Regions from separate parts of the Bacillus sp. 1NLA3E genome, predicted to be linked through region 1. Evidence: predicted binding sites of a transcription regulator. Region 1 holds the regulator's gene; each other region holds the start of a gene.
What was found. The regulator Rex, encoded in region 1, represses fermentation and respiration genes when NADH is low (regulators of the CRP and FNR family bind a similar motif). The targets are predictions, from matches to a motif close to TTGTGAAATATTTCACAA.

Region 1 (3,200 bases):
TTTCCCGGCTTTTGTAAAGATAAACCAATATCCAGAGCATCTTTTGCTTGTTGATAATGTCGCTTGATTTGACAGGGATCGTGAAAGCACATACTAAAACCAGCAGCCATATCACAAGCGTTAAGATAAGTGTTGAGCCTCTCCTGCTCCTGACCCGTCAATTCCTGATTTTCATTATTATGATGGATCAATACAATATGATCTGTGTATACGGCAAAAATACTGTTTTTAAAAATCTTTCCTAGTTCCTTTAATATTGGATGTAATTGCGAGTTTAAATGAGTTGGATTTACTGATTGAATCACAGCCATATAAATATTTTTATTCAATTTCAAATTCAAGGTGCTGATTCGTGCTTCGATAAATTCTCTTTTTTCAATTGAATTTTCCAGCATATCCCTAAGAAAATGCTCATGTAGCATACCCTTGATATTTTTATTAAAGTAGTTGTTTTTCATTTCAAGGGAGATAATCTTGCATATTTTATCAGTCAGAATAAGGTCGCTTTCATCCCAATCAACATATCCTTTCATTACCACTGCATATCCAATGATAACTTTATCCAACATAATGGGCGCATGTATCAGTATGGTATCTTCCGGCAAAGGTTTGTCATGGCCGTAGCACTTCCAAAAATAGGAAGAACCTTTCTCTCGCATCGTATCTAACGCTTTTACCTGAAAAAAAGCTGCCATTGTTTGTTGAATCATCTGCTCATCCTGTCCGGCCATTTTATAAATCTCATTCTCAGGTCTTAAGTTTTGAGAAAAAGCAAGAATTTGAAAACCTAAATCATATATTATAATAGGGTTTCCAAGTAAGGAACAAGCTGTGTCCGCAATGGTTTGCAGATTTCCGGAACATGCAGCGTCTAAAAGCTTTTGAGGAATATAACCTTCATCACTAGATGTGAGGATAATGTTTTGTATCCGCGCATATAACGTATTAACGCTGACCGGCTTCTTAATTAAAATAAGATTGAGCATATCACAAGAAGTCAACTCAGTTGGAATTTCAAGGTCACATAGACACACTAAATTAATAGATGAACAAAACTGCGCTGGGTCTTGGAGTATGAAATCTTTGCAGATATACAAAATGTCATCCTTGAATTCTGACGGGATTTCCTCTATTAAAATGACTGTAGTTACCTTTTCATTTTTCCTGTTATTAATATATAGTTGGGGTTCGAATTCATCAAGCTCACATGAAACTCTGCGCATATTGGTTGTCATATCGGTCACCTCCAAATAAAAGAGCTGTTAACACAAAAAAAGAGGGAATCTCCTCCCTTTCCGCGGACGAACTGCCAAGCCCCCTCGTTCGAGCCTCGCGTGGGGTCATCCCCTTCTTTTTCCGCTGGAATATCGCAAATTCCCTTACAATCAACAAACATCGTTTAACAGACACCCATGCCAATCCCCTCGGCACATCTATAAATAAAAATAACAAAGGAAGTTATCCACAGTTATTTTTTGGGTAGGGCCTATTATTTAAATAAATAGGTCAAATGTGTTGAAAAAACTTAATCAAATACCATTGTATAATTGTCCCATTGAAATAACACAAAGAATAAAAGAATATATCATGACAAAATGCAAAAGTTTTATAGTGAATTCGTATGCAAGGGAAAATTGGAAATTCCCCATATAAAAAACCTGTATAGAATAAATTCTACACAGGTTTGAAAATCATATTAGTTTATCAACGGCCCTCTATGGGTACATTTTTTCCTTATTCCTCTTCTACCTTTGGATAGTGCTTTAAGAAATACACAAGTGATTGTAATTCTACGGCCAAATCAATATGATGAACACGAATGTCCGAAGGAACATTCAATCGTGCTGGCGTAAAATTTAGAATTCCTTTAATAGGACCACTGGTTAACCGATCAGTTGTCGCTTGCGCTACTGGAGCTGGAATCGTCAGAATCGCCACATGAATATTCTCTTCTTTGATTTTTTTCTCTAAATCATCCATATGAGCAACAGGAACATCAAGAATACTTGTTCCAACCTTTGCTGGGTCTACATCAAATGCAATGGCGATCTTCGTATTATTATTTTTTAAAAAATTATAATTTAATAAAGCTGTGCCTAGATTACCTACACCAATTAAAGCTACTTTTGTCAATTCATCCTGATCAAGCGTTTTCCGAAAAAAAGTTAACAGGTAATTCACATTGTAACCGTAGCCCTTTTTCCCTAACGCACCAAAATAAGAGAAGTCTCTGCGTATCGTCGCAGAATCTACTTTGACTGCCTCGCTTAGTTCTGCAGATGAAACGCGCTGTTTTCCGGATGTATGTAAATTTTTTAAGAAACGATAATACAGTGGTAATCTTTTTGCAGTGGCCTGTGGTATTTTGGATGAACCCTCATTTGCCATAACAACTCTCCTCTCCAATATAAAATTATTTCACACGGTTTTCTCTATGAAAATCTCCGCTTTTCCCACCTGTTTTTTCAACTAAAAACGTTTTTCCAATTACCATACCTTTATCGACTGCCTTACACATATCGTAAACCGTTAAAGCACAAACCGAGGCTGCTGTTAACGCTTCCATTTCCACACCTGTATTTCCTTTTGTTTTAACCTTTGCTGAAATGTGCAAAATATAGTCATTATTTTCTTTTCCCCATGAAAAAGAAATATCTACACCATTTAAGGGAATCGGGTGACACATTGGAATAATATCCCAAGTTTTTTTACATGCCATTACTGCTGCAACTTGTGCAACTGCTAGGACATCCCCTTTTTTCATTTCATTATTGGTTATTTTTTCATAAATATCACAGCTAACAGTAATACTTGAATAAGCGAGAGCTGTTCTAATTGTTTCAGGTTTACTGCTAACATCGACCATTTTAGCACGGCCTTCTTCATTAAAATGCGTAAATTCTCCCATATGTACACACCTTTCTAACAAAATCATACACTATTTTTCCAAACATGTATGTATCAACTTGTATTTTCCTTCACAAGATTGGAGTTATTGCTGATATGATAGGAATACGATAAACTTACTCTATCGCAATAGAGGTGAAAAACAATGATATTATTACAAGTAAACCAATTAAATAAATATTATGGTGCAGATCTTATTTTATCTAATATTAAACTAGAAGTACAAACTCGAGATAGAATTGCCTTAGTCGGCCGTAACGGTGCTGGAAAATCTACTCTGCTAAAAATCATTG
Region 2 (3,200 bases), 800 kb from region 1:
TCCTTCATCAAGAAAGAAAAGGCCTTCAATGTTGCCGGAAGTCTAGGTACTCAAATAATGGCAGCACTAGGGGGAAGTATGGTCCCAATATATGTTTTCCCAGATTGGGTGGCAACGGTGACGAAGATTCTACCAAATGGTCTGGCATTACAAACTTATTTGGATCTGATGTCGGGGTCCTCGTTCTTGGAAGTTCTTCCTTCTATAGCTTTATCATTTGGTCTTGGTTTCATCTTTTTTGCTATTGGTTTGATACGCCTTTCAACCGAAAGGAGAGGTAGTTATGCGTAGTATTTTTGCGATTGCTTCGATCCATTTAAAAGAGTTCTTTAAGACCCCATCTTCCATTGTGCTTATGTTCGTTTTACCAATCGTATTTGGCATTATTTTTGGAGGAATGGCGACAAATTCAGAAACAACTAAACCCCTTGTCAACATTGTTACAAATAAAGGCGAGGTAAATTCTCAAGTGGTAAACCTGTTAGAAAAGAATGACAACTATCAATGGAAGAAGGTTTCGGAAAAACAGGCGAAGCAGAATGTCCTCAATCAGGATGCTGTTGCGGCAATTATCATTCCAGACGATATTGGAAAAAGATTAACTGAGAATAAACCTGTGTTGGATACCATCGTTCAAAGAAAATCGGAAGCTTACCTTGGATTGGTTCCGCATTTGGAAGGAACAGCACGGATGGTGAACAACTCTTATCAAGCTGTAAAAGGGATGGATGAGAAGGCTGTCCCAGTTTTACTTAAAGCTGTCGCGGGCAGTAAAGGTGTGAAAATCGACCAGGAAATCGTCCAAAAAAATGATGAATTGAAACAATCGGTAAATTTAATGTTTGTTGGCTTTGCGATTATGTTTATGATGTTTGGACTGTCAGGGGCTTCTTCAACCATATTAGACGAGCGAAAAGGGGGAACATGGTCGAGGCTTTTGACTACCCCAGCAAGTAAACTTCAAATCATCCTGGGATATTTAGTCTCATATTTTTTGATGGGTTGGGTTCAGTTTGCCACGCTGATGGTAGCGATGAGCCTTTTGTTTGACTCAACATGGGGAGATTTATCTTATATGATTCCGTTCGCTTCCCTCGTAATTTTATGTGTGGTTGGTTTTGGTTTAATGATTGCAGGGCTAGTCAAGACAAAACAACAGGCGGCTGCAATTGGCGCTGTGTTAATTGTTAGCACGTGTATGCTTGGAGGCTTATATTGGCCACTTGATATTGTGCCGGAGCTTATGCGGAAAATTTCATTAGGAGTTCCACAGAGCTGGGCGATGTCGGGCTTTAAAGAAATTATTAGTGGGAGTTTGCATACAGAAACGTTAATAAAGGATTCCTTAGCCCTATTAAGTTTTACCGCGTTCTTCTTTTTAATAGGATTGCGACTAGTTAAATACGAATAATCCGTCACATTTTAGCCATAAAATAAAGCGTCTCTTGGATTTCATCAATTTATGTGAGGTAGTTCACTTTTGTTAGTTTCAAAGTGACATATAATACATTTGCGAGTTGATTGAATTGGAAATTAGGAGGCGCTAAATTATGGGATTTAATCGTGATTTTAATCGTGATCCTTTTATTGTTATATGGGAATTAACTAGAGCGTGCCAATTAAAATGTTTACATTGTCGTGCAGAAGCACAATATAGACGAGATCCACGGGAGTTATCCTTTGAAGAGGGCAAAGCTTTGATTGACCAAATAAAAGAAATGAATAATCCAATGCTAGTATTTACGGGTGGAGATCCCTTGGAGAGAGAAGATGTTTTTGACATTGCAGACTATGCAGTTAAAAAAGGTGTTCGTGTTTCAATGACTCCAAGTGCTACCCCTAACGTCACAAAGGAAGCAATTGAAAAGGCCAAGGAAGTTGGTCTTGCTCGTTGGGCATTCAGCTTGGACGGACCGACTGCAGAAATCCATGACCATTTCCGAGGAACAGCAGGATCATATGATTTAACGATTGAACGAATTAAATATTTGCATGAATTAGAAATTCCAGTACAAATCAATACGGTTATTTCACGATATAATATTGATCATTTGGAAGAAATGGCGAAAGTCGTGGAAAGCCTTGAGTGCGTGCTATGGAGTGTATTTTTCCTTGTTCCAACTGGAAGAGGACAAACGAGCGATATGATTTCTCCTGTTCAACACGAAAAAGTATTCCAATGGTTATATCAATTAAGTAAACGAGTACCTTTTGATATAAAAACAACGGCAGCGCAACATTATCGCCGTGTTGTGATCCAGCAGAAAATGAAAGAAGCAAAAGAAAAACCACAAGAAATCGAATATTTAGATGCATTAACACAGCAAGGTTTAACTGGATCTATTGATGGTTTAGGTAGAGCACCAAAAGGAGTGAATGATGGGAACGGCTTTATGTTTATCTCTCATATTGGAGATGTTTACCCAAGTGGTTTATTACCAATTAAAGTTGGGAATGTTCGTGAGCAGCCATTAGCCGAAATCTATCGTGATTCTCCAGTCATGAAAGCTTTAAGGGACCCAGACCAATATAAAGGAAAATGTGGTCAGTGTGAATTCCGACACGTTTGTGGTGGCTCACGTTCACGGGCCTATGCGATGACTGGCGACTATTTAGAGAGTGAACCATTCTGTGTTTATATCCCGAAGGCAATGCGTAAAAAGGAAGAAGTATTAGAAAAATAAAAAGAGGCTGGGCTTAGCCCAACCTCTTTCAACTATATAAGATTAAATTGCGATTTATTGTATAGCGCAAGGTGCCTTGTGCTTTTCTTATTCTATACTACAGTAAACAGCCGAACAGTTTTCACAGCCGATTTCTTTCTTCAAATACTGAAGGTCTTGAACTAAGATTTTCCCTTTTTTTACAGAGATAATGTCATGTCGCTTCAAATCATTTAAGATTCTATTTGTACTTTCCCGGGATGTTCCGCAAAAATTAGCAAGCTCTTGATTTGTTAATGGTAAATCAATAAGGATTCCATCTTGTTTTTCTATTCCATAACTATTGGTCATTCTGATGAGGGTAGAATATAGTGCCCCTTTTTTACCGTTCAACACAAGGTCACGAAATTTAGTTTGGGTTTTACGAAAATGGTCACTCATCCATTTCATAAATTCAAATGCAAGGGCACTGTTTTGAAAAATTTCTTTTTCGAGTACAGCTTTCTTAATGGCTGCAACTTTTCCTTCTTCAAGAAT
Region 3 (3,200 bases), 190 kb from region 1:
TCATAATGAATCCGAAGAAGAATGAACAAGTAGAGGTTTTAAAAACAGCTCAAAAAAGAACTGAGCCTAAAGCAGAAACAAATGCGACGGAATTATTTGTTGAAACAGTTTGGGATCAATATGAAGAAAGTTTAGAGAGATCAAACCAATTTAGCGAAGATCGTGAAGATGCTTATCTGAAATCTCTTAAAGAAGTGATTAAATTAAATCAAGAGTTCAGAAAATCATTAAGCAGTATATATCGTGAATCAAAAGAAACAAACAGCGAGATTGTTAAAGGGGTTAGCAATTTTGCAAGTAAGAATGGCGTGAAAGATGAATTAAACTTTTCTGAGCTGACAGACCAATTAAACGACGTGTCAACTCGCTTTGAAAAAATCGCATTAACACCAATTAAATCTACTTTTGATCTATTAGATCGTTTTGAAAAAGGAATCGAAGAAAACAGTGAATCATTCATCCAATATTCACGTGAAAGAAGAGGCGGATGGCAAAAGGTTACGAATGAATATGCTAAACTAGCTCGTGACAGCCAAAAAAACCTTCTTAATCGCTTTGAAGAAAGCTTTAAAATACTAACTAGCATTAAATAAAATACCTGAGGCTTAGCCTTGGTTGTTTAGTACATTAGCGTATTATCGCGACATATGGTGCCTGACCCCCGGTGCGTTACCGCATAAACGTAGTGGGGGTCAGGCACTTATTCTTTGTTTGTTTTTTCTTTGTCGTGAGTTTTTGATGATTACTTTCCAGATGTCTGAGCCAATCAGAACGCCTGCTATAATTAATAGGAAGCCAATAATCTGGGTAGCAACAATTTGTTCATTTAAGAAGATGACTGCACTGATGAGGGCAAAGAATGGATTTAAATTAATAAAAACGGATGCTTCAGCAGCCCCAATTTGGCCTATTGCAAAGTTGTAGACCATATGACCTAGTGCGGTTGCAATAAAAGCAGAAGCAAAAAATACCATCCAGATGTTAAATGACCCTTCCGCTAAACTGTTAAGACCGTTTGGCTCCTCCACTAAGCTAATCAGAAATAAAACCCCAGAACCAATTAAAAGCATATAACCTGTCATAAGCCTTGGATCTAAGGATCTGGATATCTTACTGATAAAAATAAAGCTGATTGCCTGTGAAAGAATTGCCAGAAATACATAAAGATCCCCGATTGACACCGAACCGATACTTCCATTTTTCAAAACCACTAAGGCTACTCCTGTGAACCCAAGTATTACGCCAACAATTCGAGCCATCGTAATCGAGCTTCCTAAAAAGATAATTGCTAGAATAGTTGTTAATAAAGGTCCCAATCCTAGAATAAGTCCACCATTCGAGGCAGTCGTGGTTTTAAGTCCAATCGATAAAAAGTAATGATGGCCAACAACATTAAAAATGGCCCCGATGATGATAAATTTAAATTCCCTTTTTGACGGAAGTCGTACTTTTTTCATTAAGGCAAGAATGATAAACACACAAACTCCAGCAGTAAAGATACGAAAAGCTGTCACAGTCACTGGCATAAAGGTTGTTACAATTAATTTTGTAGCGATGACATTTAATCCCCAAGCTGCCATAACCAAAATTAAGGTTAAGTAAATCAATTTCTTATTTCGTGTTACCAATACTTTCACTTCTTTCAATTCAGTTAGTTCGAGATTTTTTACATGATAATAATCATTGTAATATAAAAGTATTTAATATGGTGGGAAAATTTTTGGAAATAGATTACCTGGCAATCCATTCCTAACAGCAAAGCAAGGATATCAATTTCATCGAAGTGGTATAAATGGAAATGTAAGCGTTACATAAACATTAGCAAAAAGTTCACAGGAAGCTTAAATAAAATGAGTTAAAATAATGAAGGGTAAATATATCTGTTACGTACTTCACAAAAAATTATATTTAAAATATTATTTCTGGTCTTTGAAAGGAACTGATCAACATGTCGTTTTACAAGCCGGAACAAATTGCCAGCATTACGGTTGAGAATGGGACGAAAAAAACAAAATATCCATTGTTGAAAACTGTAATATTGGGGTTCCAGGCAGGCGCATTTATCTCATTAGGATACCTGCTTTTTATTCGTGTTACCGCTACATTAACAGGAGATTTTGCCGGGATTGGCTCTATTTTAGGAGCATCTCTTTTTCCAATCGGACTTATTTTAACTTTAATTGCAGGCGGAGAACTATTAACCGGAAATATGATGGCTGTACCATTAGCCAGGCTGGCAGGGAAAATAACTACAAAACAGCTGATCTATAATTGGTTTTTAATCACGGTTAGTAATTTTATTGGAGCTATTTTTGTAGCTTATGTTTTTGGTCATATTGTTGGACTCACCGAAACTGCTCCTTTTTTAGAAAAAACGGTAAGTATCGCAGAACATAAGTTAGATGTTACTTTTGCACAAGCTTTCTTCTCAGGAATTGGCTGCAATTGGCTGGTTGCTGCTGCAGTTTGGTTATCCTACGGTTCAGAGGATATGACGGGAAAAATTCTTGGAATTTGGTTCCCGACGATGACTTTTGTGGCAATTGGATTTCAACACGTTGTGGCAAATATGTTTGTCATTCCGGCGGCTATTTTTGCAGGTCACTTCACTTGGATTGAATATCTTCATAACTTCGTTCCTGTCTTTTTAGGAAATGCAGTTGGGGGATCAGTCTTTGTTGCCCTAGCTTATTATCAAGCATATAAGAAAAGCCTTGTGAAAATTGAGCCTCAAGTACAAAAATCAAATGTTTCTGCCATAAAGAGAGGCGGAATGTAATGACTGGGGTATCGCTCACTGCCCTATTGATCAGGTTCCTTCTAGGTGGAACCGCCGTCGTTGTCGCCACCCTTGTGGCAAGGAAGCTTGGAGAAAAGGCAGGCGGAATCTTTGCTGCATTTCCAGCTGTTTATCTGGCTGCATTACTAACGAATCGCTTGGATTTTAATGGAGAAGAGTTGATTAGTCATTCTATTCTTCTGTCCAAAGGGGCAATGATTGGCATGGGGATTAATATTCTAGTGGCGATTGTTGCTGGTTATATATTACCGAGACAAGGGTGGAAGCTTGGGCTTGTTCAAACCGTTTTATGCTGGTTTGCCGTATCGATTGTGGTCGTATTCCTCACATCACATACTTTTTAAAAGGTGGGAATCATGAATAAACATGATTTGTTAATTCGATTTTTACTTGGCGGGAC
Region 4 (3,200 bases), 390 kb from region 1:
TAATCTCTTTAAATCCGCCTAGACCGGTTGGGTTTGCTTCGACCACTTCTGTTTTCCAGCCTTGTAAGTCAGCATAGCGACTATACATCCGGTAAAGTGTCCCAGCAAATAATGCCGCTTCATCTCCGCCTGCTGCTCCACGAATTTCAAAAATGACGTTTTTGTCATCATTCGGATCCTTTGGAATAAGGAGCTGTTTAAGCTGAATTTCGAGAGTAGTTAATTGCCCTTCAAGCTCATTCAATTCTTCTTTTACCATTTCGCGCATGTCAGCATCTAGCTTTTCGTCGAGCATGGCCTTTGCATCCTGAATCTGTTCTTTTATTTCTTTATACTGACGATATGTTTGCACAGTATCCTGCATATCTGATTGCTCTTTTGAAAAATCCCGCAATTTTTTCGGATCATTTACAATATCGGGATCGCTCAGCAGCTCATTCAGCCTTTCATAACGATCTTCGACAGTTTGAAGACGATCAAACATAGCCATTCACCTCTTATCCATTTCAATTAAATATTTATATAACGGCGCTCTGCCTTTTTCCAAAATTAAGAAAGTATAAACTTTAAATTTAGATTACTGTCTAGCTCCAGCGCCCAACGACTAGTGGACTTCACCCACCTCCCTACGATAAGTCAACATCGAATCGCTAGCGCTCTTCGTGTTTCCTTTATCTCAGTCGGTGCGCTCCAGTCCATACGTCGTTAACCGGGCGCTTCCGCTTTTCGACCCATAACATTCTAATTATAGTATAGTGATTGCCCTTAGTCAAAGTCTATTATCCCTTTTAAAAAATAGTGCCGCATTTTGGACGGATTCTGATTAAAATTATTAGGCCATTCCAACCTCCACGAACTTATTAAAATTATCTTAAAAGAATAAAATCGTCCATATTTTGTCTTTACATTTTGAATAATATGTGAAATATCCTTATACCTAAGTACGATAAAACATGAATACGATACAATCGATGGTAGATAAATTCTTTATTATATTCATATATGAAGTAAACCGATGTGACTTATTCCACACCCACCCTTTTGTACGGTGGGCATTTGCATGACCATATATATTGTGAAATACTTCACAACATATATATTCAGAATGGGAGCTGACTTATGCAGACTGTAGATGTTGCCCCGCTTCATGATTACTTAAAAGCGAGACAGAATTTTTACCGGTTTTTACAATTATTATTTTTCGAACCGTTCACTCCAGAAACCATTTCGCAACTTAAAAAAGACGGTAATTTGCAAGAACTTCAAGCCCTGGATCAAGCTGGTCAGTATCTGCACCAGTTTTTTGAACAGGTAACCGAAAATCAACTGCAACTTGAAAAAGACGAATTTAATAGATTATTTGTTGGGCCTGGACCCATCGTCGCCCCTCCTTGGGAATCAGTATATACCAGCAAGGAACGCCTGCTTTTTGATAAAACCACTTATCAGGTTCGCGAACAATATCACCACTTTGGACTTCAATTTCACGGTGAAAACAATGAGCCTGATGACCATCTTGTGATTGAATTAGACTTTATTATTTTTTTAAATGACCTATGTTTAAATGAAAGCGATTCTGTGAAACTGGCAGAGCTATTTGACTACCAGATAAACTTTTTAGATCTGCACCTGATCCAATGGGTACCCGCATTTTGCGGGAAGATTATCAAAAACACAGATAGCTTTTTATATAAAGGAGCTGCATTACTGCTCCAGGATTTTATTGAGTCTGAGTCAGAATCTTTAACAGAAATGAAGGAGGCATTGGCAGATGTCAGATAAAAACCAGTTTTCCAAGCTTATTTCAAAAAATATGAAACGTCGGACATTTTTAAAATGGTCTGGGGCCGTGGCCGTACCAGTTATTGCTGGTGGCATCGGGACAAAACTTTTGATTGACCGTAAAGAAACAACTACGGTCAAAGAGGACGACACCGAGGTAATCGTTTCAACATGTAATGTTAATAACTGTGGGGGCCGTTGCATTATTAAGGCCCATGTTAAAGATGGCGTGGTTGTCCGTGTCAGCACTGATACATCTAAGGCTGATGATCTCTCCGCTCCCCCATTGCGTGCGTGTGTTAGAGGAAGAAGCTATCGTTCAATGCTCTATCATCCAGATCGCTTGAAATATCCGATGAAACGTGTTGGCAAGCGCGGTGAAGGAAAGTTTGAACGCATATCATGGAAAGAAGCAGTAAATACGATTGCCTCTGAAATGAAAAGAATTGGTGATAAGTATGGTCCAGAGTCAAGATTTGATATTTATGCTACTGGTCAATGCTGGGGACTACACGGGGGAAGTACCTCTGTTCGCAAACTGTTGTCACTTACAGGGGGCTACTTAAACTATCGAAATGATTACAGTTCTGGAGCAGGTAACGTTGCCACCCCTTATACATATGGGGACAATAATTCAGGAAGTAGCTTCGATACTCTCCTTCATTCAAAATATATTATTCTTTGGGGACAAAACCCTGGGGAAATGGTTTATTCAACACCTTACCGTGAGTATTTACTGCAGGCAAAGAAAAATGGGGCAAAGATTGTTGTAATCGACCCTCGTTATACAGATACCGCTATCACATATGCTGATGAGTGGATTCCAATTTTACCGACAACCGATAATGCTTTGATGGATGCGATGGGCTATGTTATCGTAACCGAAAAATTACATGATCAAGCTTTCTTAGATAAATATTGCGTGGGCTTTGATGGCGAACATATGCCAGATGGAGTCGAAAAGAAAGAATCGTTAAAGAGTTATTTACTTGGTGAAAAAGATGGAATACCAAAAACGCCTGAATGGGCTGAAAAAATCTGTCGTGTTCCTGCCGATAAAATCCGCCAAATAGCTCGCGAGTATGCCACAACTAAACCTGCTGCTCTTATTCAAGGCTGGGGGCCACAACGGCACGCTTATGGAGAACAAATTATGCGAGGCGGGGCGCAGCTTGCTTGTTTAACTGGTAATGTAGGAAAGCTTGGTGGTTGGGCCGCAGGTACCGGTTATTGGAACCGTGCAAATATCGTCTACCCTTTTGCTTACGAAAATCCAGTTAAAGCATCCATTCCATGTTTCCTTTGGACAAAGGCTGTTGAAAAAGGAACGGAAATGACTTCCGCAGATGGTTTAGAGGGTGCTGAAAAACTAGATACAAATATCAAGCTTATTTTTAGCATGGCAAGCAATATGCTCG

Region 2: a site for Rex is predicted at 1,463-1,480, ahead of B1NLA3E_RS05070 (TIGR04053 family radical SAM/SPASM domain-containing protein). Genes of this name have one in related genera too.
Region 3: a site for Rex is predicted at 1,881-1,898, ahead of B1NLA3E_RS02170 (formate/nitrite transporter family protein). Genes of this name have one in related genera too.
Region 4: a site for Rex is predicted at 1,074-1,091, ahead of B1NLA3E_RS22345 (TorD/DmsD family molecular chaperone). Genes of this name have one in related genera too.

The regions. Positions count from the first base shown of each region.
Region 1 covers NC_021171.1:226,708-229,907, reverse strand. Annotated here, with positions in the region: gene B1NLA3E_RS01245 (PucR family transcriptional regulator) at 1-1,097, opposite strand, end outside; gene B1NLA3E_RS01240 (redox-sensing transcriptional repressor Rex) at 1,735-2,388, opposite strand; gene moaC (cyclic pyranopterin monophosphate synthase MoaC) at 2,414-2,908, opposite strand; gene B1NLA3E_RS01230 (ABC-F family ATP-binding cassette domain-containing protein) at 3,053-3,200, shown strand, end outside.
Region 2 covers NC_021171.1:1,030,874-1,034,073, forward strand. Annotated here, with positions in the region: gene B1NLA3E_RS05060 (ABC transporter permease) at 1-291, shown strand, start outside; gene B1NLA3E_RS05065 (ABC transporter permease) at 284-1,411, shown strand; gene B1NLA3E_RS05070 (TIGR04053 family radical SAM/SPASM domain-containing protein) at 1,551-2,684, shown strand; gene B1NLA3E_RS05075 (Crp/Fnr family transcriptional regulator) at 2,772-3,200, opposite strand, start outside.
Region 3 covers NC_021171.1:412,993-416,192, forward strand. Annotated here, with positions in the region: gene B1NLA3E_RS02155 (helix-turn-helix transcriptional regulator) at 1-25, shown strand, start outside; gene B1NLA3E_RS02160 (hypothetical protein) at 6-593, shown strand; gene B1NLA3E_RS02165 (DMT family transporter) at 693-1,637, opposite strand; gene B1NLA3E_RS02170 (formate/nitrite transporter family protein) at 1,949-2,779, shown strand; gene B1NLA3E_RS02175 (DUF3147 family protein) at 2,779-3,144, shown strand; gene B1NLA3E_RS02180 (DUF3147 family protein) at 3,157-3,200, shown strand, end outside.
Region 4 covers NC_021171.1:4,657,115-4,660,314, forward strand. Annotated here, with positions in the region: gene prfA (peptide chain release factor 1) at 1-484, opposite strand, end outside; gene B1NLA3E_RS22345 (TorD/DmsD family molecular chaperone) at 1,120-1,782, shown strand; gene B1NLA3E_RS22350 (DMSO/selenate family reductase complex A subunit) at 1,772-3,200, shown strand, end outside.